DNA from 3 places in the Halomonas sp. AOP12-B1-6 genome. Region 2 is predicted to be linked to each of the others. Evidence: predicted binding sites of a transcription regulator. Region 2 holds the regulator's gene; each other region holds the start of a gene.
What was found. The regulator sigma-54, encoded in region 2, starts transcription at its own class of promoters, with help from an activator protein. The targets are predictions, from matches to a motif close to TGGCACNNNNNTTGCTNT.
Positions count from the first base shown of each region.

Region 1 (7,340 bases), on a different contig from region 2:
TTTCCAATAGGTCATACCTAACGCCGCTGCGGCCTCGTCCTGGCCTTTGGGGATGGCCTGTAGGCCGCCGCGAATAACTTCCGCCATATAGGCACTCTGGAACAGCGTTAAGCCGATCAGGGCACGTACAAGGCGATCCACGCTAATTTCTGAAGGTAGGAACAGGGGCAGCATCACCGAGGCCATAAACAAAATGGTGATGAGCGGAACACCGCGCCAAAACTCGATAAAAATCACGCAGAACGTTTTGACGATAGGCATGTTCGAGCGTCGCCCGAGCGCTAATACAATGCCAATAGGCAGTGCCCCTACCATGCCGACGGTGGCCAATAGCAGCGTCAGCATCAGACCGCCCCAGCGATGCGTTGAAACACGCGGCAGGTCAAAGTAGCCGCCGTGTAGAAGCACGTAGGCGATCACCGGGAATACCAGCAGAGCCAATAGCGCCACCCAACGTTTAAACGGCAGGCGTGGAATGACCATCCAGGCAATAATGGCCGCAAACATGGCAAACACAATATTGGGCCGCCAGTACTCGCTGCTGGGGTATAGGCCGTACATGAACTGTGAAAAACGTGCGTTAATGAATACCCAGCAAGCGCCTGCTCGAGAGCAGTCTTCGCGGCTGGAACCCACCCAGTCAGCATCAATAAAGGCCCATTGAATCGTTGGGATGACCAATAGATACAGCACATACAGCCCCAAGAGCGTGAAGATGCTATTGACGGGCCCATTGAACAGGTTGCCGCGCAGCCAGGCGATCGGGCCAATCGTGCCTTTAGGCGCCGGACGCTGAGGGATGGTGTCTTTGTTGTGAATCATGGTGTCGCCTCCGGCCTAGCGTTCAACCAGCGCAACGCGAGCGTTGAACCAGTTCATGAACATGGACACCAGCAAGCTGATGACAAGATAAACCGCCATGGTCATGGCAATAACTTCGATTGCCTGACCGGTCTGATTGAGCGTAGTGCCGGCAAATACCGACACTAGGTCGGGATAGCCGATGGCGGTGGCCAGTGAGGAGTTCTTAATCAGGTTGAGATATTGGCTAGTGAGCGGCGGAATGATGACGCGCATGGCCTGTGGAATGACCACCAGACGTAATACCAATTTGCGCGGCAAGCTCAGTGCCTGTGCCGCTTCCGTCTGTCCATGGGGAATAGCCTGGATACCTGAGCGCACAATTTCAGCGATAAACGATGCGGTATAGATAGACAGTGCCAGCCACAGTGCCAGGAACTCGGGAATGATGGTAATGCCGCCTCGGAAATTAAAGCCGCGCAGTTCAGGCATTTCCCAGGTGACCGGCACGCCGGTGGCGATGAGCACCAGCAGCGGCAGGCCAAAAATGATTACCAGCGATATCAAACCGGCGGGCAGGCGTTTTCCGGTGGCTTCATGACGGCGCTTGTTCCAAATAATCAGTGCGATGCTGGCAATGATCGCGAGTACAAACGTAGCGGGAATCAGCCCAAAACCGGATTCAAACAGCGGCTGGGGTAGATAAAGCCCGCGAACATTCAGAAAAAACGCTTCACCAAAGGCCATGCTATCTCGGGCGCCGGGCAGCGTGCGCAGTACCGCGAAATACCAGAAAAAGATCTGCAGCAGCACGGGAATGTTTCGAAACGTTTCGATATAGGCGTTGGCTAAACGTGCGATCAGCCAGTTGGGTGACAATCGCGCTATGCCGACGGTAAAGCCAATAATGGACGCGGCGATGACGCCCAGCCCGCCGACCAGCAGCGTATTGATCAAGCCAACCACGAAGGTGCGGCCGTAGGAGCTTTGCGAGGAGTAATCGATCAGGCTTTGAACAATGCCGAAGCCCGCCGTGTTACTCAAAAATCCAAAGCCGGTGGTAATGCCCCGAGCATTTAAGTTGGCTTGGGTATTGTGGATGATGTAGGCCAGAAAAGCCGCGACAACGGCGACCAAAATGATTTGGAAAATAAGCGCGCGCTTCGCGCGATCTCGCCAAAACGGCGGCTTGTGGCCGACGGGGCGAATGTTGGGTCTTACCGACATGGATGGCGTCTCCGCTACACGGAAGGTCAATCAGATGGCCCGCCCATTCCTTGAAATGGAGATTGGAAAAGTCGGCGGGCCAGGGTCAAGCGAGACGCTTAGCGAATCGGAGGAGCGTACTGGAAGCCACCGGCGTTCCAAAGAGCGTTCACACCGCGCTCAATTTCAAGCGGAGAGCCCATGCCTACGTTACGTTCAAAGCTTTCAGCGTAGTTACCGACCTGGCTGATAATGTTGTAAGCCCAGTCAGCCTCTAAGCCCATGCCTTCGCCATAGTTACCGTCTTGGCCGAGCAGGCGAGCCACGTCCGGATTTTCAGAGTTGAGCATTTCCTCAGCATTTTCGCTGGTCACGCCATATTCTTCGGCGTTAATCATCGCGAACAGCGACCACTTAACGATGTTAAACCACGTGTCATCACCTTGACGCACGACGGGGCCAAGCGGCTCTTTGGAAATAATCTCAGGCAGAATGACCGCGCCTTCGGGGTCATCCAGCTGGATACGCAGCGCTGCTAACTGGGAGGTGTCGGAGGTCAATACATCGCAGCGCCCGGCCTGGAAGCCGCCAACGGTTTGCTCAGACGTATCGAAAACGATGGGGTCAAATTCCATATCGTTGGCGCGGAAGTAATCGGCCACGTTCAACTCGGTAGTGGTGCCCGTTTGGATGCAGATAGCCGCGCCATCAAGTTCCATTGCACCGTTAATGCCAAGGTCGCGGCTAACCATGAAGCCGATACCGTCGTAGAAGTTAACCCCTGCGAAATTTAGGCCCAGGGTGGTATCCCGAGTAGTGGTCCAGGTGGTGTTGCGCGAAAGGACATCCACTTCGCCCGACTGAAGAGCGGTAAAGCGCTCAACGGCGTTAAGGGAGATATAGTTCACTGCGTCAGCATCGCCGAGAACCGCTGCGGCGACTGCGCGGCATACATCAACGTCCAGGCCTTGCCAGTTACCGTCGCCATCCGGTGCTGAAAAGCCAGGCAGGCCGTCACTCACGCCACACTGAACGGCCCCGCGCTCGATGGTATCTTCTAAGACGTCTGCTTGAGCCGTTGCTATTCCCGCTAACGTCATTGAGCCAGCAGACGCTAGTAGCACGAGGTGTTTTTTGTTCAACATGTAGTTCCCCTTGAATCAATTAGAATCCTGAATTCCCAGAATCACGCATGCCGGAGCATGTAACTAAACCTAGCAAGTAAGATGCCAACAAGGGTACAGGGGCTAATTCAGCGCTTTTCAACGCTACTCAACGGATTCGAGACGAACGTCTAGGTGCAAAAAAATGAGACTGCCCACCTGTTTTTGCACCTTACTAGGGCAGAACCAGGTGGGTAGTGATCTAACGGGGAGCTAGGAGAGCTGCTGCTTACTCGGCCGCGAATGCCTTGCGCATAAACGGAGGCAGCACCAGCGCGCCACGGTGGGCATCAACGCTGTAATACTCCAGCGGAAGGCCGTGACTTGCGGCGTCCTGTTCACGGAACGTATTAACGTCGATCGATTTACCGGCCAGCGTCACGCTCCACCAGCCTGAGGGATACACCGGCTGCGGGAAGGGCAGCGTAGCAACGCTATCAAATCCGGCTTCTTGCATATCGTGGCGCAGTTCGCGAATGATCGACCCGCTGTGATAAAGCGGCGACTCGCTCTGTTGCACCATTACGCCGCCACTTTTCAAAATGCGGTGACAGCGCTTTAGGAAGTCAGTTTTAAACAGCCCTTCGGCGGGGCCAACCGGGTCGGTGGAGTCGATAATTAACACGTCGATGCTCTCATCCGGTGCATCGTCGACCCACTTCACGCCATCGGCGAACAGCAGCTCGGCCCGCGGGTCGTTATTCGACGCCACCAGCGATGGGAAGAAGCGTTGTGATGCTTTGGTAACCTCTTCATCGATATCGATCTGGGTGACCTTTTCAACGCCAGGGTGGCGCAGCACTTCTTTTAAGGTGCCGCAGTCGCCACCGCCAATAATCACTACACGCTTAGGATCTTGATGGGTAAACAGCGCCGGGTGCGCAATCATCTCGTGATAAAGAAAATTATCGCGATCCGTCAGCATCACGCAGCCATCCAGCACCATTAAGTTGCCGTAGGTCTCGGTGGCGTAGACTTCCAAGTGTTGGTACGGGCTCTGTACATCCAGCAGCTTTTCAGAAATCTTCAGTGAGAAAGCGCTGCCGTGGCTATCAAAGACTTCGGTAAACCACTGGTCGTCGCGTAATTCGCTCATCAATTGGCTCCTGGGTGCGTGAGGCTGGATGGGGTCGAAATGTCCTGGTGATACTGCGGACTTAGCTCGTGCAGCGCCTCCATGAAGGCGGTGACGTTGTCCGGATGCGTAAATTGGCTGATGCCGTGGCCCAGGTTAAACACGTGGCCAGGGCCATGGCCGTAGCTTTCAAGCACGCGAGCAACCTCTGTGCGAATTGCCGAGGGGCGGGCAAACAGCACGTTGGGGTCCAGGTTGCCTTGTAGCGCGACTTTATGACCAACGCGAGCGCGAGCATCGGAAAGCTCGGTGGACCAGTCGATACCCAGCGCATCGGCACCGGCATCGGCGATGTGCTCCAGCCATTGGCCGCCGTTTTTGGTGAACAGAATCACCGGCACGCGGCGTCCGTCGTGTTCGCGGATCAGCCCCGCCACGATCTGCTTCATATAGCGCAGCGAAAACTCAAGGTAGGCAGGTGTTGAAAGCGCGCCACCCCAGGTATCAAAAATCTGCACCGCCTGGGCACCCGCACGAATCTGCGCATTCAGATAGTCGGTCACCGACTGCGCCAGCGTATCCAGCAGCTGGTGCAGAGTGTCTGGCGTGTCATAGAGCATGGTTTTCAAGTGGCGGAAATCTTTGCTAGAGCTGCCTTCCACCATGTAAGTCGCCAGTGTCCAGGGGCTGCCAGAGAACCCGATCAGCGGCATGCGCCCGTTCAGCTCGTGGCGAATAGTCGACACCGCGCGCATCACGTAATCCAGGTCGCGCTCGGCATCGGGCACGCCCAGCGCGTCAACGTCTGCCTGCGTGCGTACCGTTTTACGAAATTTAGGGCCTTCGCCAGTTTCAAAGTACAGGCCAAGCCCCATCGCATCCGGAATGGTTAAAATATCCGAAAACAGGATAGCCGCATCCAATGGATAGCGTTCCAGCGGCTGGAGCGTTACTTCGCAGGCCAGGTCTTGATTGCGGCACAGGTCCATAAAACTGCCTGCATCGGCCCGTCTGGCGCGATATTCTGGCAGATATCGGCCAGCCTGACGCATCATCCATACCGGCGTGCGATCCACGGGCTGACGCGCCAGCGCGCGAAGAAAACGATCATTTTTCAACGGTGTAGTCGTCATAAACACTTGCTCTTAAGAAATTTGCCCGCATTGTATGGGGGTAATTGTACTTGAAGTTGTACTTGAAGATAGGCGCGAGAGCGGCTAACCGCGTGGCAAAATCGTCGCACCCAGCCAATTTTTCTCCGCTATTTAGCCGTCTAACCACCGTGAGGCGGGCGCCGCTTCCTGATAGAATACTTGCCTACTTTGCCAACACTGGTGTGGTTAACTGGTTTGGTTAATCAACGAGGTAACCTGTGACCATTCGCTTCATTGCCGCTTCCCGACTGCCCACGCCCTGGGCCACTTTTACTATGCATGGCTTCGAAGATGAGGCTACTGGCAAAGATCATATCGCGCTAACGCTGGGTGACGTGACCGGCGATGAGCCGGTACTTGGGCGTGTGCATTCTGAGTGTTTGACCGGCGATGCGCTGTTCTCAATGCGCTGCGACTGTGGCTATCAGTTGCAGGAGGCGCTCAAACGCATCGCTGAAGAGGGCCGCGGTGTACTGTTTTATCTGCGCCAAGAAGGACGCGGCATTGGGCTTTTAAACAAAATTCGTGCTTACAATCTGCAAGACCAAGGTGCTGACACGGTCGAAGCCAACGAACAGCTTGGCTTTGGTGCGGATATGCGCCGATACGATTTATGCGTACCCATGCTCAATCACTTAGGTATTACATCGCTACGCCTAATGACTAACAATCCGCGCAAGGTGGAAGCGCTCACCCGCGACGGTGTCAACGTAGTGGAGCGCCTGCCCATCACGACCGGCTTAAACCCCCATAACGAACACTATCTTTCGACCAAAGCGGGCAAACTCGGCCACATGATGGCCCTGGATGATTTTACCCGCGCCAGCGATGTGGATATTGAGCGTAAGGGCTAAGTGAAGGGCTGTGCCAGACTAAAAGAAGGGGCGCCATTGCTATGGCGTTAGCCCTTCTTACTCATCCGGTGAGAAGGGATAAACTTCGTTTGATTCTGTCTTCCCGTCGCGCTGACGCGCCCGAAGGTCTCGATAGACCGCCGTGCGCATAATCAGCATTGCCACGACAGGCGCTGTGAGCAAAATGAACGCGGTGATGAGTAGCTCGTGAATCACTAAGCGCGACTGCAGCGCGGTAAAGAAAAGCATTGATGCGATTAAAATGCAGCCAGCACCTAGAGTGACCGTGATTGCCGGGCCATGGATACGCTGAAAAAAGTGCGGCAAACGCACCAGGCCTATCGCGCCAATTAGTACTACTAGGCTGCCCAGCACCAGCAGCAGAGTGACGGGCAGGCTGACCCATAAGGGTAGGTTGTCAAAGTCAGGGCTCATTCGATCACCTCGCCGCGCATTAAGAATTTCGTGAGTGCCACCGTCGAGACAAACCCCGTCAATGCAATGAGCATGGCCGCTTCAAAATAAATCAGATTACCAAAACGCAGGCCTAGCGCTAACGCGAGCAGCATTGCGCACATCCATAGCGTGTCCAGTGCGAGCACTCGGTCTTGCGCGGTGGGGCCAAGCAGCAGGCGCACGACGCACAGCAGCATCGCCAGCAGGATACACACCAGTGTGAAGTTGATGGCTAACGATAAAAGGGCCGTCATTGGCGCGCGCTCCTATACATTGTCGAAGATCTCAATCAACGGTTTCTCGTAGCGTGTCTTGATGGTGTCGACCCACCATTGGGCGTCGTGAAGATCAAACACATGCAGCACCAAGTCATGGGTGTCGGGTAAAATTTCTACCCACACCGTACCCGGCGTAGAGTTAATCAGGCACGACAGCAGCGCTAAGCCGTGAGAATGCTTCAAGTCCAGCGGCACTTTAATAAACTGTGAATTCAGCCCTTGAGGCTTGGCGAAGAGAATGATCCGGCTCACGTTGAAGCAGGAGCGAATAATCTCTATTAGCGATAGCGTCAACAGGCGGGCCATCACCAGCGGCTTTCTAAACGGTACCGGCGTCATCGGGCGCAGCGGCT
Region 1 covers NZ_JBQSYK010000002.1:508,029-515,368, reverse strand. Annotated here, with positions in the region: gene ACT3TR_RS07640 (amino acid ABC transporter permease) at 1-822, opposite strand, end outside; gene ACT3TR_RS07635 (amino acid ABC transporter permease) at 838-2,028, opposite strand; gene ACT3TR_RS07630 (amino acid ABC transporter substrate-binding protein) at 2,127-3,152, opposite strand; gene speE (polyamine aminopropyltransferase) at 3,400-4,266, opposite strand; gene hemE (uroporphyrinogen decarboxylase) at 4,266-5,378, opposite strand; gene ribA (GTP cyclohydrolase II) at 5,618-6,253, shown strand; gene mnhG (monovalent cation/H(+) antiporter subunit G) at 6,311-6,688, opposite strand; gene ACT3TR_RS07605 (K+/H+ antiporter subunit F) at 6,685-6,963, opposite strand; gene ACT3TR_RS07600 (Na+/H+ antiporter subunit E) at 6,976-7,340, opposite strand, start outside.
Region 1: a site for sigma-54 is predicted at 3,222-3,239, ahead of ACT3TR_RS07630 (amino acid ABC transporter substrate-binding protein). Genes of this name have one in related genera too.

Region 2 (7,340 bases):
AGCCGGCGCGGCCAGCAAACAACAGCGCGGCCACCACCGGCGCGAGCTCACGCAGCAGAGACAGCGCCACCATTTGACCCAGCGCTTGCTCAGCGCCAAAATCGACCAAAATGGTGTACCCCTGCAGCGCCAGCACCATGCCGATAAACAACCCTGACACCAGCACAATAGCCAACGAGAGTACGCCAACAAAGTGCATTTGATGCACCCATAACCGCCACCCCTCCCGAGAGGGAACGCCGACTGCCGACTGGGCAAGAAACACGCCAGCGCGGCCTAAGGCTTCCATTAAATCGCACCCTTTGCGCCCCAGACGGGTAATACGCGCGGTGCCGTTTGAGAATTTTGACTGCATTGACCCTGCCTTTGTACATTTTGCCTATTGTAGTAGCGCGGCTTGCCCCAGAATATCGCGATAAAACGCCTCAGCGGGGTAGTGAAACGGCACGGGACCGTCGGGCTCGCCATGAACAAATTGACTAACCCGTGGATCCTGGTTGATATCCAGCGTTTGCGGCGTGCCATGCGCCACTACCTGCCCATCAGCGATCAAATAGAGGTAGTCCGCAATACTCAAGGTTTCTTTAATATCGTGCGAGACCACGACAGAGGTCAGCTGTAGCGCTTGACTGAGGCGCTTAATCAGCTGAACCAAAACGCCCATTGAAATAGGGTCCTGACCAACGAAAGGCTCATCGTACAAAACCAGCTCGGGGTCTAGTGCTACGGCTCGCGCCAAGGCGACTCGCCGCGCCATTCCGCCTGAAAGCTCTGCGGGAGTTAATTCACGCGCTCCACGCAAACCTACCGCCTGCAGCTTCAGCAGCACCAGATCACGCACCATCGTGTCGGGCAAGTCGGTGTGCACGCGCAGCGGAAAGGCGACATTTTCAAACACGTCTAAATCTGAAAATAACGCACCACTTTGAAACAGCATACCCATGCGTTTACGTAGCGTGAACAGCGCTTTGCGTGAGAGGCGATGAACGTCCTGACCATCAATTAAGACTCGTCCTCGGTCCGGCGCCAACTGGCCACCTATGAGCTTAAGCAGCGTTGTCTTGCCGGTGCCACTGGGCCCCATGATAGCAGTGACTTTACCCCGCGGAATCGTCATATTGACGCCACGAAAAATCTCGTGATCGCCACGAGAAAAATAAAGATCTTCAATTTCTATGAAGGGTGTCTCTGTCATAGCTCAGTTGACTCTTAGCGCGACGCGGCTAGGGCTAACTATTATACGCCACTTGCCGCTGCCGCATTTAAAAAAACAGCGTTCTAATACATTATCGAACAACGTACTATAACTCTACTAAGCGCTATCACGCTAACCGATGTTGCGATTATTAAGCACAGCATATCTCAGCACATCTGCCCCAATAGCAGCTGAAGTACTGCCTACTAGCACTGCCAAGATGTTATTCTTAGCGCTTGTCGCCTTTTATATTTTCAATCGCCAAGAGATATCGCTATGCGCCAGCCTCTCGCCTCCCTCAGCTTACTGCGCGAAAGTGCCTTACGTACGCTGCAAATTGAGCAGGCAGCTATTGGTGGCCTGCAGGCCAAGTTAGATGAAAACTTTGACCGCGCCTGCGAGCTTATACTCGCCTGCCAGGGGCGCGTCGTGGTCACTGGCATGGGTAAATCTGGCCATATAGCCGGCAAGCTTGCCGCCACCCTAGCCAGCACCGGCACACCCGCCTTCTTTGTTCACCCAGGTGAAGCCAGTCACGGCGACCTGGGCATGATTACTCGCGCCGACGTTGTGTTGGCCCTGTCTAACTCAGGCGAAACGGCCGAAGTGACCGCCCTTCTGCCGCTACTGAAACGTTTAGGTACGCCGCTGGTCAGCATGACAGGGCGGCCTGGCTCCACGCTCGCTAAGCATGCTGATGCGCATCTAAATAGCGGCGTTGAGCGCGAGGCATGCCCGCTGGATCTCGCTCCCACTAGCTCGACCACTGCCGCCCTAGCGCTGGGTGATGCGCTCGCCGTAGCACTGCTGGAAGCCCGAGGCTTTACGGCAGAAGATTTCGCTCTTTCCCATCCGGGTGGCAGCTTAGGCAAGCGCTTGTTGCTGCGCGTGAGAGACCTTATGCACGATGGCGCACGCTTGCCGCAAATTCCGCTAGGCAGCCCGCTGCGCGACGCTTTATTGGAAATTACCCGCCAAGGGCTGGGCTTTACCTGCGTGGTTGATAGTGACGGTCGTTTAGCCGGGGTATATACCGATGGCGACCTGCGGCGCACGCTGGATCAATACCACAACTTACGCGACGTCTTAGTCGATGATGTCATGACTCGGCCAGGTAAACGTATCGGCCCCGACATACTGGCAGCAGAGGCGGTACGCATTATGGAAGAGGGCCGAATTACCGCACTCGCGGTGGTTGATGAACAACAGCGCCCGGTTGGTGCCTTACATATGCATGACTTGCTTGTTAGCGGCGTTATTTAACGTATTTATCGCAAGATTTAGCGACTTCTTAAAAGAATGGAGGCTTTATGACCCTATCTGCAGCCCTACTTGATCGACTTCGCCGCGTTCGTCTATTGGCGTTAGATGTTGATGGCGTACTCACCGATGGTCGACTTTACTTTCAGGCTGACGGCATCGAAATTAAAGCCTTTCATACTCAGGATGGCCATGGTCTAAAGCTGCTTAAGCGAGTCGGCATCCACGTCGCGCTGATTACTGGCCGCGATTCGCCCATGGTTAGTCAACGTGCCGCAGCGCTGGGTATCGACCATGTCTTTCAAGGCTGCGAGGATAAGCTCGCCACCTTGCGCGGCCTGTGCCAGCGTTTGGATATAGAGCTAGAGCAAGTCGCCTATTGCGGCGATGATCTCCCCGACCTATCGGTTATCAAGCGCTGTGGTGTCGGCATTACCGTCCCCAATGCGCCGGACTATATGCACACTCATGCCGACTGGACAACGGAACGGCTTGGCGGGCACGGCGCGGTACGCGAAATTTGCGATACTCTGCTTGAAGCCCAAGGGCACTGGAGCGCAGTGCTCGACACTTACTTGCACGGCCGCACATAAATGCTTAAGCATCTTAAAACACGCCTAGGATTAACAGGGCTTTTTATCGCCTTGGGCGTGCTATTGGTGTGGCTTGGCCCAGGCGGGCCTCAAAAAACCGCTATCGACCCAGAAGCGCAGGCCCAAGAGCCAGGGCACGTCCTGGAGGATGCTGAAATCACTCTGTTTGGCGACAACGGTAACGTCTTGCAGTCATTAAAAACACCGCGCCTCATCCATACGCCGCAAAGCGGGGAAACCTGGTCTGAGAGCCCTCAGGCCACCCTGTATGACAGCGATGAGCGCCAGTGGCTAGCCAGTGCCGATGTGGGCACGCTTAATACCAATACGCAGTCCCTCGTTATGTCCGGCTCCGCGCGACTTATTGCGCCAGACGAAGGATGGCAGCTGGATACTGAAGAACTGCACTATGATGGCCTCACTCAACATGCATGGAGCGAGGCACCGGTATTACTGCAACAGCCGCCCCAGCAAATGAATGCTTCACATATGGATGTATGGTTAAACGATAGCCAGGTCCGCTTATCTGACGGTGTGCGCGGCACTCATCCACCGGCCACACAACGCTAACAGGAGTCGCCATGAAAGCACTTATCTACACCGCCCTTTTTGCGCTTGCCGTGCCGCTATCCGCGGCAGCCCAAACCAGCTCGTCTTCACAACAGGCCCCCGTGGAGGTCGAAGCCGACCGCCTAGATCTTGATCAGCGCGCGGGCACCGCCGTCTACACCGGGGATGTCAATATTCGCCAGGGCGAAATGCAGCTGCGCGGCGAACGAGTGGAAATTCAACGCAATGAGGCGGGCGAGCTTTCACGGGCAACGTCGACCGGTGAGCGTGCTTATTTGCGCCATCAGGCCGAAGGGCAAGAAGGCCCGACGGAAGGCTGGGCTCGGCGGATTATTTATCACGTCGCCGAACGCCGAGTGGAGCTCGTTGATCAAGCTGAATTGACACAGCAGGACGACAAATTTACCGGAGGTCGGCTTGAATATTTCATCGACCGTGAAGTGATTCAAGCGCGCTCAGACGTTGAAGGTAGCGAGCCGCAGCGTATACGCATGACTATTCAGCCTGAACAATAGAGAGTCTATCGATGGCAACTGCTGACAATGCGCCGATAAAAACACTATATGCCCACCACTTGGCAAAAAGTTACAAACGCCGCCGAGTGGTTAAAGATATTAACTTGGAAATCTCCCAAGGCAGCGTCGTTGGCTTACTCGGCCCTAACGGCGCGGGCAAAACCACGTCGTTTTATATGATTGTCGGGCTGGTCAAATCTGACGCCGGCAAAGTGGGTATTGACGACTTAGATTTAACTCGTGCTCCGATGCATGAGCGCGCAGCGGCAGGCATTGGCTACCTGCCCCAAGAAGCGTCTATTTTTCGCAAATTATCGGTTGCCGATAACATTATGGCGATATTAGAAACGCGCAAAGAGCTCGACCGCCCAGGTCGCGAAGAGCGCCTGGAGGCTCTGCTTGAAGATTTCCATATCACCCATATTCGCGACAACCTAGGCATGAGCCTCTCAGGGGGAGAGCGTCGCCGTGTAGAAATTGCCCGCTCGCTAGCGACCGAACCCGCCTTCATCTTGCTAGATGAGCCCTTTGCCGGGGTTGACCCCATTTCAGTGGGCGAGATTAAAACCATCATTCGCGCGCTGAAACAGCGCCACATTGGCGTTCTGATTACCGACCATAACGTCCGTGAAACGCTGGACATTTGCGATATCGCTTATATTGTCGGCGATGGCCATATCATCGCCAGCGGCCCCCCGGCATCTATCCTCACTAACCAGCAAGTCAGGGATGTTTATCTGGGCGCAGATTTTCGTCTGTAGGCTTATTTTTGCCCATAAATCCCGCCTTATAACGCTTTAACTACCAATGGCATGCTTATTGCACTTGCACCCAGCTCCCACTCGCACTAGGGTAAAGCATTCCGATTAACGAGTGGTTCTCAAATGGTCATGAAAGCTTCTCTTCAACTGCGCATTGGGACACAGCTGACCATGACACCTCAGCTGCAGCAGGCTATCGCCCTGCTGCAGCTATCGACTCTGGATCTTCGTCAGGAAATTCAGCAGGCCTTAGATGCCAACCCCATGCTGGAACAGGAAGATGAGTTCGGTGAAGAGGCCGTAAGCGAGCCTAAAGAGGAGGAGTGGTCAGAGAGCATTCCCACCGAGCTTTCCGTTGATAGCGACTGGTCGGACACCTATCAAGACATTGGCGGCACTGGCAGCAGCAGCGAGGGCCCTGATTTTGAGCGCCAGGCTGCCGAACAGAGCCTTCATGGCCACCTATTGTGGCAACTCGCCATGACCGATTTTAGTGTGCGTGAACAGCTGGTTTCCGAGAGCCTCATTGATGCACTAGATGCCAACGGCTATTTGACCCAGCCGCTTAATGATATTCGTGAAGGGCTACGCGCCCAGGGCATTGATAGCCTTAGCCAGCGCGAAGTCGAAACGACATTATTAAAACTGCAGCAATTCGAGCCCACCGGTATTTTTGCCCGCGACCTGCGTGAATGCTTGATGCTGCAGCTCGCCGCCCTGCCAGATGATACGCCACTGCTAGTGCCTGCTCGTAGGCTAGTGCGTCAGTTTCTTGAAGCGCTCAGCAAAGATGACATGCGCTTACTCAAGCGACGCTTAGGACTCGATGACGAGCAGCTAGCCGATGTCATCCAGCTAATTCGCAGCCTAGATCCACGCCCAGGCAGCGCTTATGGCGTGACCAACGACAGCTACATCACGCCCGACCTGGTGGTGCGTCATGATAATGAAGGCTGGCATTTAGAGCTCAATCAGGACGCCCTGCCTCGGTTAAGAATCCAACCTGATTACGCCAGCCTGATAAAGCGTGCGGACAAAAGTCAGGATAATCAGTTTTTGAAAGAACACCTGCAGGAAGCGCGCTGGTTAATTAAAAGCCTTTCGAGTCGTAACGACACGCTGCTGCGAGTGGGCCGTGAAATCATTACCCGTCAAATCGGCTTTCTCGAACATGGCGAAGAATCCATGAAACCGCTGATTTTGGCCGATATAGCCGCAGCCGTTGAAATGCATGAATCAACGATTTCACGGGTGACAACGCAGAAATATATTCATACGCCGCGTGGCGTGTTCGAGCTGAAATACTTTTTCTCTAGCCAAGTGAGTGGCCAGGATGGCGACAGCCACTCCAGTACCGCGATCCGCGCCCGCCTGAAAAAGCTGGTTCACGAAGAAGCGCCCAGCAAACCGCTTTCTGATAGCCGCTTAGTGACATTATTAGAAGAAGGTGGCATTCAAGTTGCAAGGCGTACGGTAGCCAAATATCGTGAAGCCATGGGCATTCCCTCTTCCAGTGAGCGGCGCCGTTTGCGCTAGGATCTGCCAGGTTGCAGCGAAACTCTCGACAAGGGCTTTGCAACGGGGCAAAAAGGGTTACAATCAAAAGGGCTACATATCTAAGTACTAAGTACAGTCCCTAAGTACGGTTCCTAAGCACGGTTCCTAAGTACAGTCCGATAGATAAGGAGTACGTCAATGCAAGTAAATATCACTGGTCATCACGTAGAACTGACTGACGCCTTGCGTGACTATGTTAATGAAAAGCTTGAACGTGTTGAGCGTCATTACGACAATATAACCACTGTGCAGGTCACCCTATCGGTGGAGAAAGAACGCCAACAGGCAGCCTGCACACTGCATGCAGCAGGCGCTGACTTACATGCAGAAGCCCTAGACAGTGATATGTATGCCGCTATCGATGCGCTAGCGGACAAAATTGATCGTCAACTCGTTAAACATAAGGAAAAAGCACAAGCTCGCGCCCAAGGCGCAGGTGTGCGTTAATTCAATGACGTTGGAAACCATACTCCCCCCAGAGCGCGTTCTTTTCGACGTCCCTGGGGGCAGCAAAAAAAGGGTGCTGGAATTTTTCAGCACCTTTATCGCCCAAAATACGCCCAGTTTAGATAGCCAAGAAGTGTTCAGTCGCTTAATCGGCCGAGAACGCTTAGGTAGCACAGGGATTGGTAACGGCGTGGCTATTCCACATGCCCGCAGCCCTCACTGCTCTACGCCTATTGCTGGTTTTTTAAAACTCTCAGAAGCGATTGATTTTGATGCTATCGACGGCGACCCCGTTGATCTAGTGTTTGTGCTGCTCGTACCGGAACAAGCGGATGACACACACCTCTCTTTGCTAGGCCAAGTAGCCACCATCATGAATGATGCGGATACTCGCCAGCGGCTACGCAAAGCAGGCAGTCAGCGCGAACTACTCGACCTCATT
Region 2 covers NZ_JBQSYK010000001.1:78,757-86,096, forward strand. Annotated here, with positions in the region: gene mlaE (lipid asymmetry maintenance ABC transporter permease subunit MlaE) at 1-355, opposite strand, end outside; gene ACT3TR_RS00390 (ATP-binding cassette domain-containing protein) at 380-1,195, opposite strand; gene ACT3TR_RS00395 (KpsF/GutQ family sugar-phosphate isomerase) at 1,472-2,458, shown strand; gene ACT3TR_RS00400 (KdsC family phosphatase) at 2,506-3,048, shown strand; gene lptC (LPS export ABC transporter periplasmic protein LptC) at 3,049-3,618, shown strand; gene lptA (lipopolysaccharide transport periplasmic protein LptA) at 3,630-4,133, shown strand; gene lptB (LPS export ABC transporter ATP-binding protein) at 4,145-4,894, shown strand; gene ACT3TR_RS00420 (RNA polymerase factor sigma-54) at 5,018-6,430, shown strand; gene hpf (ribosome hibernation-promoting factor, HPF/YfiA family) at 6,590-6,898, shown strand; gene ACT3TR_RS00430 (PTS sugar transporter subunit IIA) at 6,903-7,340, shown strand, end outside.

Region 3 (7,340 bases), on a different contig from region 2:
AGCGATCCTTCTAGAAGCGTATTGATCCACAGGGTCGTGACGATCAGCAGTACGGCAAAGACTGTCTGTACTGCCCAGGCATTGAGCAGCGCCGAAAGTGCCGAGAGGCAAGCCAGCCTGGTTCCCGAACGCTGCTGTTGTTGCATGGCCTGTTCCAAGAAGCGCGTGCTGTGGTTGTTGCCACTAAAGGCGCGTAAGACGGCCTGGGCACTGGCGAACTCAACCATGCGCTGACTGGTATCGGCAAAGTGTTGCTGGAAGGCTCTGTCGGCATGCCGGGCAAGCTTAGCGGTGAGTAATAAAACCCCCAACAGCAGCGGCAGTGCGACCAGCGCTGCAATGCCCAGCGGTGTATGCAACACCAACAGCGCGGCAAGCAGGACGATAGGCGTGACAAGCCCGCTGATTACCGGTGTAAAGACGTGGGCAGGAAGCTGAGCCACCGCCATCATACCCTGCGTGGTGGCATGGCTAAGTCGCGCGGTGTTCGTCGCGGTAAACCAGCCGACCGGCAGGTGCGCGACGTGTTCGCCAAGGCGATGGCGACCCGACTGCAAGATGGCGACGCCGACACGGACGCCTGCCTGCTCCACGTGCCATCGCACGCCCCAACAGACCAGGATGCCGAAAAGCAGCGCTGCCAGCCATGCGGTGGCCACGCTGAGTTGGCCGATCAGGAGGTAATTGAGAAGCGGAATAAGGGCCAAGATGGTCAGACCGCTTAGCACACCATAGACAATGGCCAGCCCGAGATAGCGACGTAAAAGCGCGGTGTCGTCGCCAAGCAGTTGATTGAGCATTTTCAGCACGCTGCCACCTTCGATTCCAGTGAGTTTGTTATCTCTTCCAGTGCCCAAAGGCGAGCATAAAGACCCTTGCTGGCTAGCAGTTGGTCGTGATCGCCTTGCTCAGCGACCTTGCCGTCATCGAGTACCAGAATGTGGTCGGCGTGCATAATCGAATTTAGGTGATGCGAAATAATCACAAGCGTGCGCCCCTGGGTTAAACGCGAAAGTGCCTGCTGAATGGCCAGTTCGTTGCTGGCGTCAACGGCTGCTGTCGCCTCGTCCAGCACCAATAGAGGCGGATCAAGTAATATGGCGCGGGCGATACTGACACGCTGCTGCTCGCCACCTGACAGTTGAATATCCTCGCCAATAATCGAGCGATAGCCTTGAGGGAGCGCTGCAATACGTTCGTGAATATTCGCCGCGCGAGCGGCATCCTCGATTTCCTGTTGGCTGGCCGAAGGTCGGCCCAACGCAATGTTGTCACCAATGCTGGCATGGATAAGACGCACGTCTTGCAGAACAAAACCAATACGCTGGTAGAGCGTTGACATCTCAAGATGGCGCAGATCCACCCCGCCTAACGTAATGCGCCCATGGGTGGGGTCAAAAAAGCGCAGCATCAGCCGTGCCAGGGTGGACTTGCCCGCACCAGATGGGCCAACAATTGCCGTCACGCTGCCAGGTGCAAGCGTAAAGTGAAGGTTAGATAGCCCGTTTTGAGCGTTGTCATAGACGTAACTGACGTTTTCAAAGCGTACTTCATGGTTGTTTGGGAGCTGGCGCTCATCAGGGGGGATTGATGACAGCACCGGCGTTTCAAGCAGTGCCATGACGCGCTGGGCGGCGCCAACGGCACTGCCTAAGTCGTGCAGCAAAGTATGCAGTAGCAGTAACGGAGCGCAGATGCCGGGTGCTACCAGAATGAAGGGCACCAGATCGACCGGTTCTGACCAGCCATTGGCGACGCAAAATATGCCAAACGTGAGCGTCAGACCCAATATCGTCCCCGTTGTCACCATCGCATGGACATGCGCCATAGAAGCGACCAGAGGGCGGGTAAATTGCTCAAAGGCATGAGCAAAACTATCCACGGCGGCTTGGTAGCCACGATAGGCTTGTCCGGTGGTACCGAAGGCCTTGACGACGGGAATGCCACAGACAAATTCATTGATGGCGTTATTCATGCGCTCAAGCTGGGCAATAAACTCACCCATATTGGCTTTGCCGGCTTGCATCAGCCGGCGCAGGAAAAGAAAGAAACCGGGCAGCGGCAGTAACGTAATCACGGCGATTTTCCAATCCAGCGCGAGCAGGTAGATCACCGAGATCAGTAAGGCGCCAAGCACGCGTCCTACCGCCGTGTAAAAGTGCGCGGTCAGGCTGTGCAGCGTCGCAATATCGTCTTGCATCGCCTGTTTTACATCGCCGGATGCACGGCTGGTAAACCAGCCAAGCGGTGCTTGGGACAAGCGCCGCATAACAGCCAAGCGTAACTGGTAGGTGAGTTGGTTATCCGCCAGATGCGCGACCAGCTCGCCCAGGAACATGCACCCCATGCCGACGAAAAGGCTCGCGACGCTGGCGGCTACCACCCAGCCGATTTCACGCATGCTGGCGGTTGATAACGTCCAGGCGGCGCCTGGGTCAGACACAGGAATCTTGGCGATATGTGCCATACCGGCAAGCGGCACCATCGTTAATATCGTGCCGATGCCCGCCAGCATTGCCGCGGCAAAAAGCCGTGTGCGTATAGGGGCCAGCACTTGGCTGATGGGGCTCTTACCTTGGGATTTCGATGTATCGTGCGTGCTCATGAAGCGTTAGTACTCGGCCATAGGGGGTTATCGAACCTGCATAGCAGCAATCTGTAACGAGAATTAGTCGCGTTTAGTTAGGCTAATAGATAATTAGTTTCATGGCAATAAACTAATTAATATAATTGCATGTCAATCAACTAATTGACCCTAAGGTGAGTGAGTGGCTAGATAGGGGACGTCAGCGATCAAGGATGCAATATGACAACGCAACAGCCAGTTAAAGCACGCGGGCGGCCGCCTACCATCACGCTTGAGCGTATTGCCAATGCGGGTATCGAAATCGGTCTGCCCAACATCACCTTTGTTGGGGTGGCCAGCGCGCTAGGCATCAGCCATATGGCGCTGTATAAGCACGTGACGAATCTCAAGGCGCTGAAGAGGTTGGTGGCCGAAGAGATTTTTCGACGCTGGAGCATTCCGCGCGCTCGTCGAGAGGAATCCCAAGCGCTTCAGGCGTATCTGTTCACCTTTGCCATGTCGATAGCCGAGTTTGTCAAAGCGCACCCAGGCCTAACGCCCTACGTAATCCGTCGCTTGGCGGCGACCCAGCCCATGATTGAAAAAATCCATGCGCACCAAGCGCATATTGCGGAGGTCTATGAGATTTCCCAGGCCCAGGCGCGTTGGCTGCTTGCGACGGTCGCCTTTCACTGTTTTGCCGTGGCAGACACGATTTACTCGGTGATAGGACAGGCGCCTGATGACGCGGTAGATCGTGCTGAAGAAGAGGCGGAAATGGAGATTGATCTAGCGCAAGGTATGCAGGCGCTGATTACCGGCGCGCTAGTTATACTGACCGAAAACTCACTTGAGGAAGCTCACCATTCCGCCCTTTGAGAGCCGGTAAAATGGTTAGGCCAGAGTCGCTAAGCAGAGTCGCCAAGTAGAGCCGCGTCCTGCGGGCTAGGCTTTGTACGAAAAGTCGGCGAGCGAAGGCAGTTTTCGTACAGAGCCTAATGTCACGTTTGCAAGGTGATGTCTAATACGTTGCCCACACCTCTCTCCAATACCTGGCTCCTTCACTCCCTTGCGGCAGAGCGGTTGTCTAGCCGCGTTATCCCCTTTAATCGATATATTTACCTGCTTATGCAGCCCCGTTGGCAGCATAAGCAGCGCCTGTACGTTCTTGTTTGGTGCAAATTGTTATTTTTTTGATCTTTTGTGGTGCATTGAAAATTTTTAGGTGTAGGGAGAAATTGTTTAAGTCATTGTCTTAGAGCTGGAAAATAATTTTTCACCATTTTGGCGCATTAATTGCACTACTTAGCTAACGGCTTACTGAAAGGAAGCGATAGCTAATTATGATGCTATGCGATATCGCAAAATCTCCCCTTGCCTCTGGCCACCGCTTTGATCAAGGCCGCCACTGGGCGGCTTCGTTGGACTTACGTTTTGCCCAGCGCGACGGCGTTACCCGCATGGTACAGGCGCGCCACCAAGGCCCGCTGCGGGTGCAACGGCCGTTTTACCCAGAAGGCCGAAGTGAGGCGTGCCATGTGTACGTGCTTCACCCACCGGGCGGACTGGTGAGTGGCGATGCGCTTACCATTAGTGCTCATGTAGAGAGCGGTGCCCATGCGCTGCTCACCACTCCCGCGGCCAACAAGCTATATAAAGCCGACAGCCAAGGCGTTGCCTGGGCTCAACACACCCAGCTAAGCGTGGAAGATAACGCGATTCTGGAATGGCTGCCCCAAGAAACCATCGCCTTTGATGGCTCGAAAGGTGAGCAGCGCACGCATATTGCCCTACACGGCAGTGCTCGCTGCTTAGGTTGGGAAATGATGGCGCTGGGGCGCCCGGCAAGCGATTTGCCCTACGTTTCGGGGCGCATTGAACAACACTTTCGGCTCACGCTAGATGGCAAACCGCTGTGGTTAGAGCGCCAGCCGTTAGACCCGCTACACCCACGTTTTGCGGGGCGCTGGGGGCAAGGCGGCGCGACCGTACAAGCTACCCTCTGGGCGGTAGGTATTGCTGATGCACCTGCCGCTATTGATGCCCTGCGCGAGGCGTTGCCGGATAACCCTCGTTGGGCCGTCACCGTGCGTTACGGCGTACTGCTGCTGCGCTACTTGGGGCATTCACGCAATGAAGCCTGGTCGCTGTGTGAACAGGCCTGGCGGCTACTGCGTCCGCGTTGGATTGAGCGTGAAGCGCATACGCCGCGTATCTGGTTAACCTAGGGCTGTGGTGGACACAACCCTAACGGCCGGTTCTTACCAATCCCAGTTCAATGAAACGGTGGCACTACGCGGTTCGCCCAGCCAGTACTGGCTATAAAAGCCAATTTGCTCGTAGTAATCCTTGTCGAAGAGATTATTGACGTTTAGCTGAGCGTTCAGATTGTCATTGAAGCGGTATCTGGCCATCAGGTCGGCAACAGCATAAGCATCCTGGCCGACCTGCACACTACCGTTCGGGCTAGAGGCAGCGCGCGAGATATCACTTTGCCAGCGCACGCCACCGCCCACGGTCAGGTCGTGCCATGTGCCCGGCAACTGGTAGGCGGTAAACAGCTTAAGCTGCTGGCGCGGGTGGGACGTATTGGTGCGTTCTCCCTGGGCCGTTTCTGCCTGCGCTAAGGTGTAGCTCGCGCTCAGGTTCCAGCCAGGCTGCACCTCACCGATGAGTTCCAGCTCCAGCCCGTTAACTTGATTACCATCAATGCTTCGGTTTGCCTGTGTACCGGGCTGGCCGATAACCTCTACGCCCGGGATCGCTTCAGCGGCGTTATTTTGCTCTGTTCTGAACACGGCGACACTGGCATCCAGCTGGTCTCGCAGCAAGCTGGTTTTAGCGCCGATCTCATAGCTACGCCCCTGCAGAGGATCCAGCAGTGAGCCGTCTTCAAAGCGAGCGTTCTGAGTCTGAAAAATTTCTGTAGCGCTCGCGTATAGCGAGGTATGCTCGGTCACGTCATAAACAAGGCCTGCATAGGGCGTTAGCTCGTTGCTATAGCGATATTGCCGCTCATCGCCGAAGTAGTTTTGATCCAGCTCCCAGTCACTCAGGCGTGCGCCGACAATCAGGCTCAGCGGGTCACTGAGTGAAAAGCGTGAGACCACATAGCCGCCGCTTTGAGTGACGCGCATGCTATCAGCGTTAGCAAAATCTCCCCATGCGGGCTTGGCAACCACGCTGTCGCGCCAGTTGAAGAAGCTACCGGCATCCGGCGCTGCACCCGCGGGTGACGCGGTCAAAATATCGAAATCGTCCTCGTTATACATCCAGCCTATGCCCAGCTCATGCTGGCGCCCCAAGAGGCCAAAATTGCCCTCTGCGGAGAGATTGACCGTTTGCTGAGTACGGTTGCCGCGGTAGTTCAAGTAAGAACTCGACATGCCAAGGCCGGTATCTCGGTCGGGGTAGCCGCCACGGTATAGGTACTGCATGCCGTAGTTACCGTCGTTATGGCTGTAGGCCGCCCGCAAGGTCCAGCCGTTATCCAGCGTGTGGCTGAGGTCTGCAAACGCGCGCGTGGTTTCGTTATAGAACGTTGACCAGGCGGTATTGTTAGAGGCACTGCGATCAAAGTCGGTGCGGTCGCCATCGGCGTAAAAAACGGGCACGCCAGAGCCCATGCCATCAGAGTCATTGCGCTGGTATTCAACGCCTGCCGTTAACTGCGTCGCAGACGACAGTTCACTGCTGATCACGCCATATAACGTGTCGTGATCATCTCCCTGGTGGCTAATAAAGCTGTCATTGCGATCTTTGGCAGCGACAAAGCGGATGCCCGTCGTGCCATCGCTGGTTAACGGTGTCGAGACATCAGCGCTTATCCGGCGTCGATCCCATCGCCCTATGCTGGTAGAAAGCGAGATTGCCGCGTCAGGCAGCGGGCGTTTGCGGATAAAATTCACGCTCGCAGAGGGGTCGCCTGCACCCGTCAAAAGCCCCGTCGCGCCGCGTACTACTTCCACACGGTCATAGATAGCAGCATCCCAATCTGTATCCCCAAAATTCCAGAAATTGTTGATGGGAATGCTCAGCCCATCGAACTGAAAGCTGCGAATCGTGAAGCCGCGTGCGGAATAGCTCATACGGTTACTATCGGCACGACTGGGTGAAACGCCAGGTACCTGAGCGAGCACGTCACCGCTGGTTTGTAATGCTCGGTCATCAATCTGCTGGCGGGTAATGATGCTAACGGATTGCGGCGTTTCACGAGGCGTCAGCGACAAGCCCGTTGCACTACGGCTAGCCGGCACCGTGTATCGCTGCGTGCTTTCGCTATTATCGGCAAGCCGCTCTCCGGTAACGACAAGATTGTTGAGCGTCTCCTTTGCATCCGCCAATGCGTGAAGGGGATATGCCAGTAATAAAGCAGTGAGCGTTAGACGGGGAAAAGATGGCATCGGTTATTCTTCTCAAGTGAATTTTTTAACAATTGAGAATTATTCCATTAATGGAGTGGGAATAGTTATGCCATCTCAGCCATGCGTTATGCGCAATCGTCAGATCGCGTCAAATGCGGGAACTTTCATTCAGCCCGCCTGATGGCATAAACCGCCGGGTGAGATGCCATACAGCTTACGAAAAGCCGTAATGAAATTACTGGCGTGACGATAGCCACTTAGGTGAGCAGCCTGTTGCACGCTATGACCACGCATGAGCAGCTCCTTGGCTAGCGCTAAGCGGCGCTTTCGCAAATAGTCGATGGGGGCTAATCCGTAGGCCAGCTTAAAGTGGCGTAACAGGGTGCTTGGGCTCATCGCTGCGTGCTCGG
Region 3 covers NZ_JBQSYK010000002.1:444,297-451,636, reverse strand. Annotated here, with positions in the region: gene ACT3TR_RS07365 (ABC transporter ATP-binding protein) at 1-800, opposite strand, end outside; gene ACT3TR_RS07360 (ABC transporter ATP-binding protein) at 803-2,605, opposite strand; gene ACT3TR_RS07355 (TetR/AcrR family transcriptional regulator) at 2,807-3,445, shown strand; gene ACT3TR_RS07350 (urease accessory protein UreD) at 3,910-4,794, shown strand; gene fauA (TonB-dependent alcaligin siderophore receptor FauA) at 4,828-6,969, opposite strand; gene ACT3TR_RS07340 (helix-turn-helix transcriptional regulator) at 7,099-7,340, opposite strand, start outside.
Region 3: a site for sigma-54 is predicted at 3,852-3,869, ahead of ACT3TR_RS07350 (urease accessory protein UreD). Genes of this name have one in related genera too.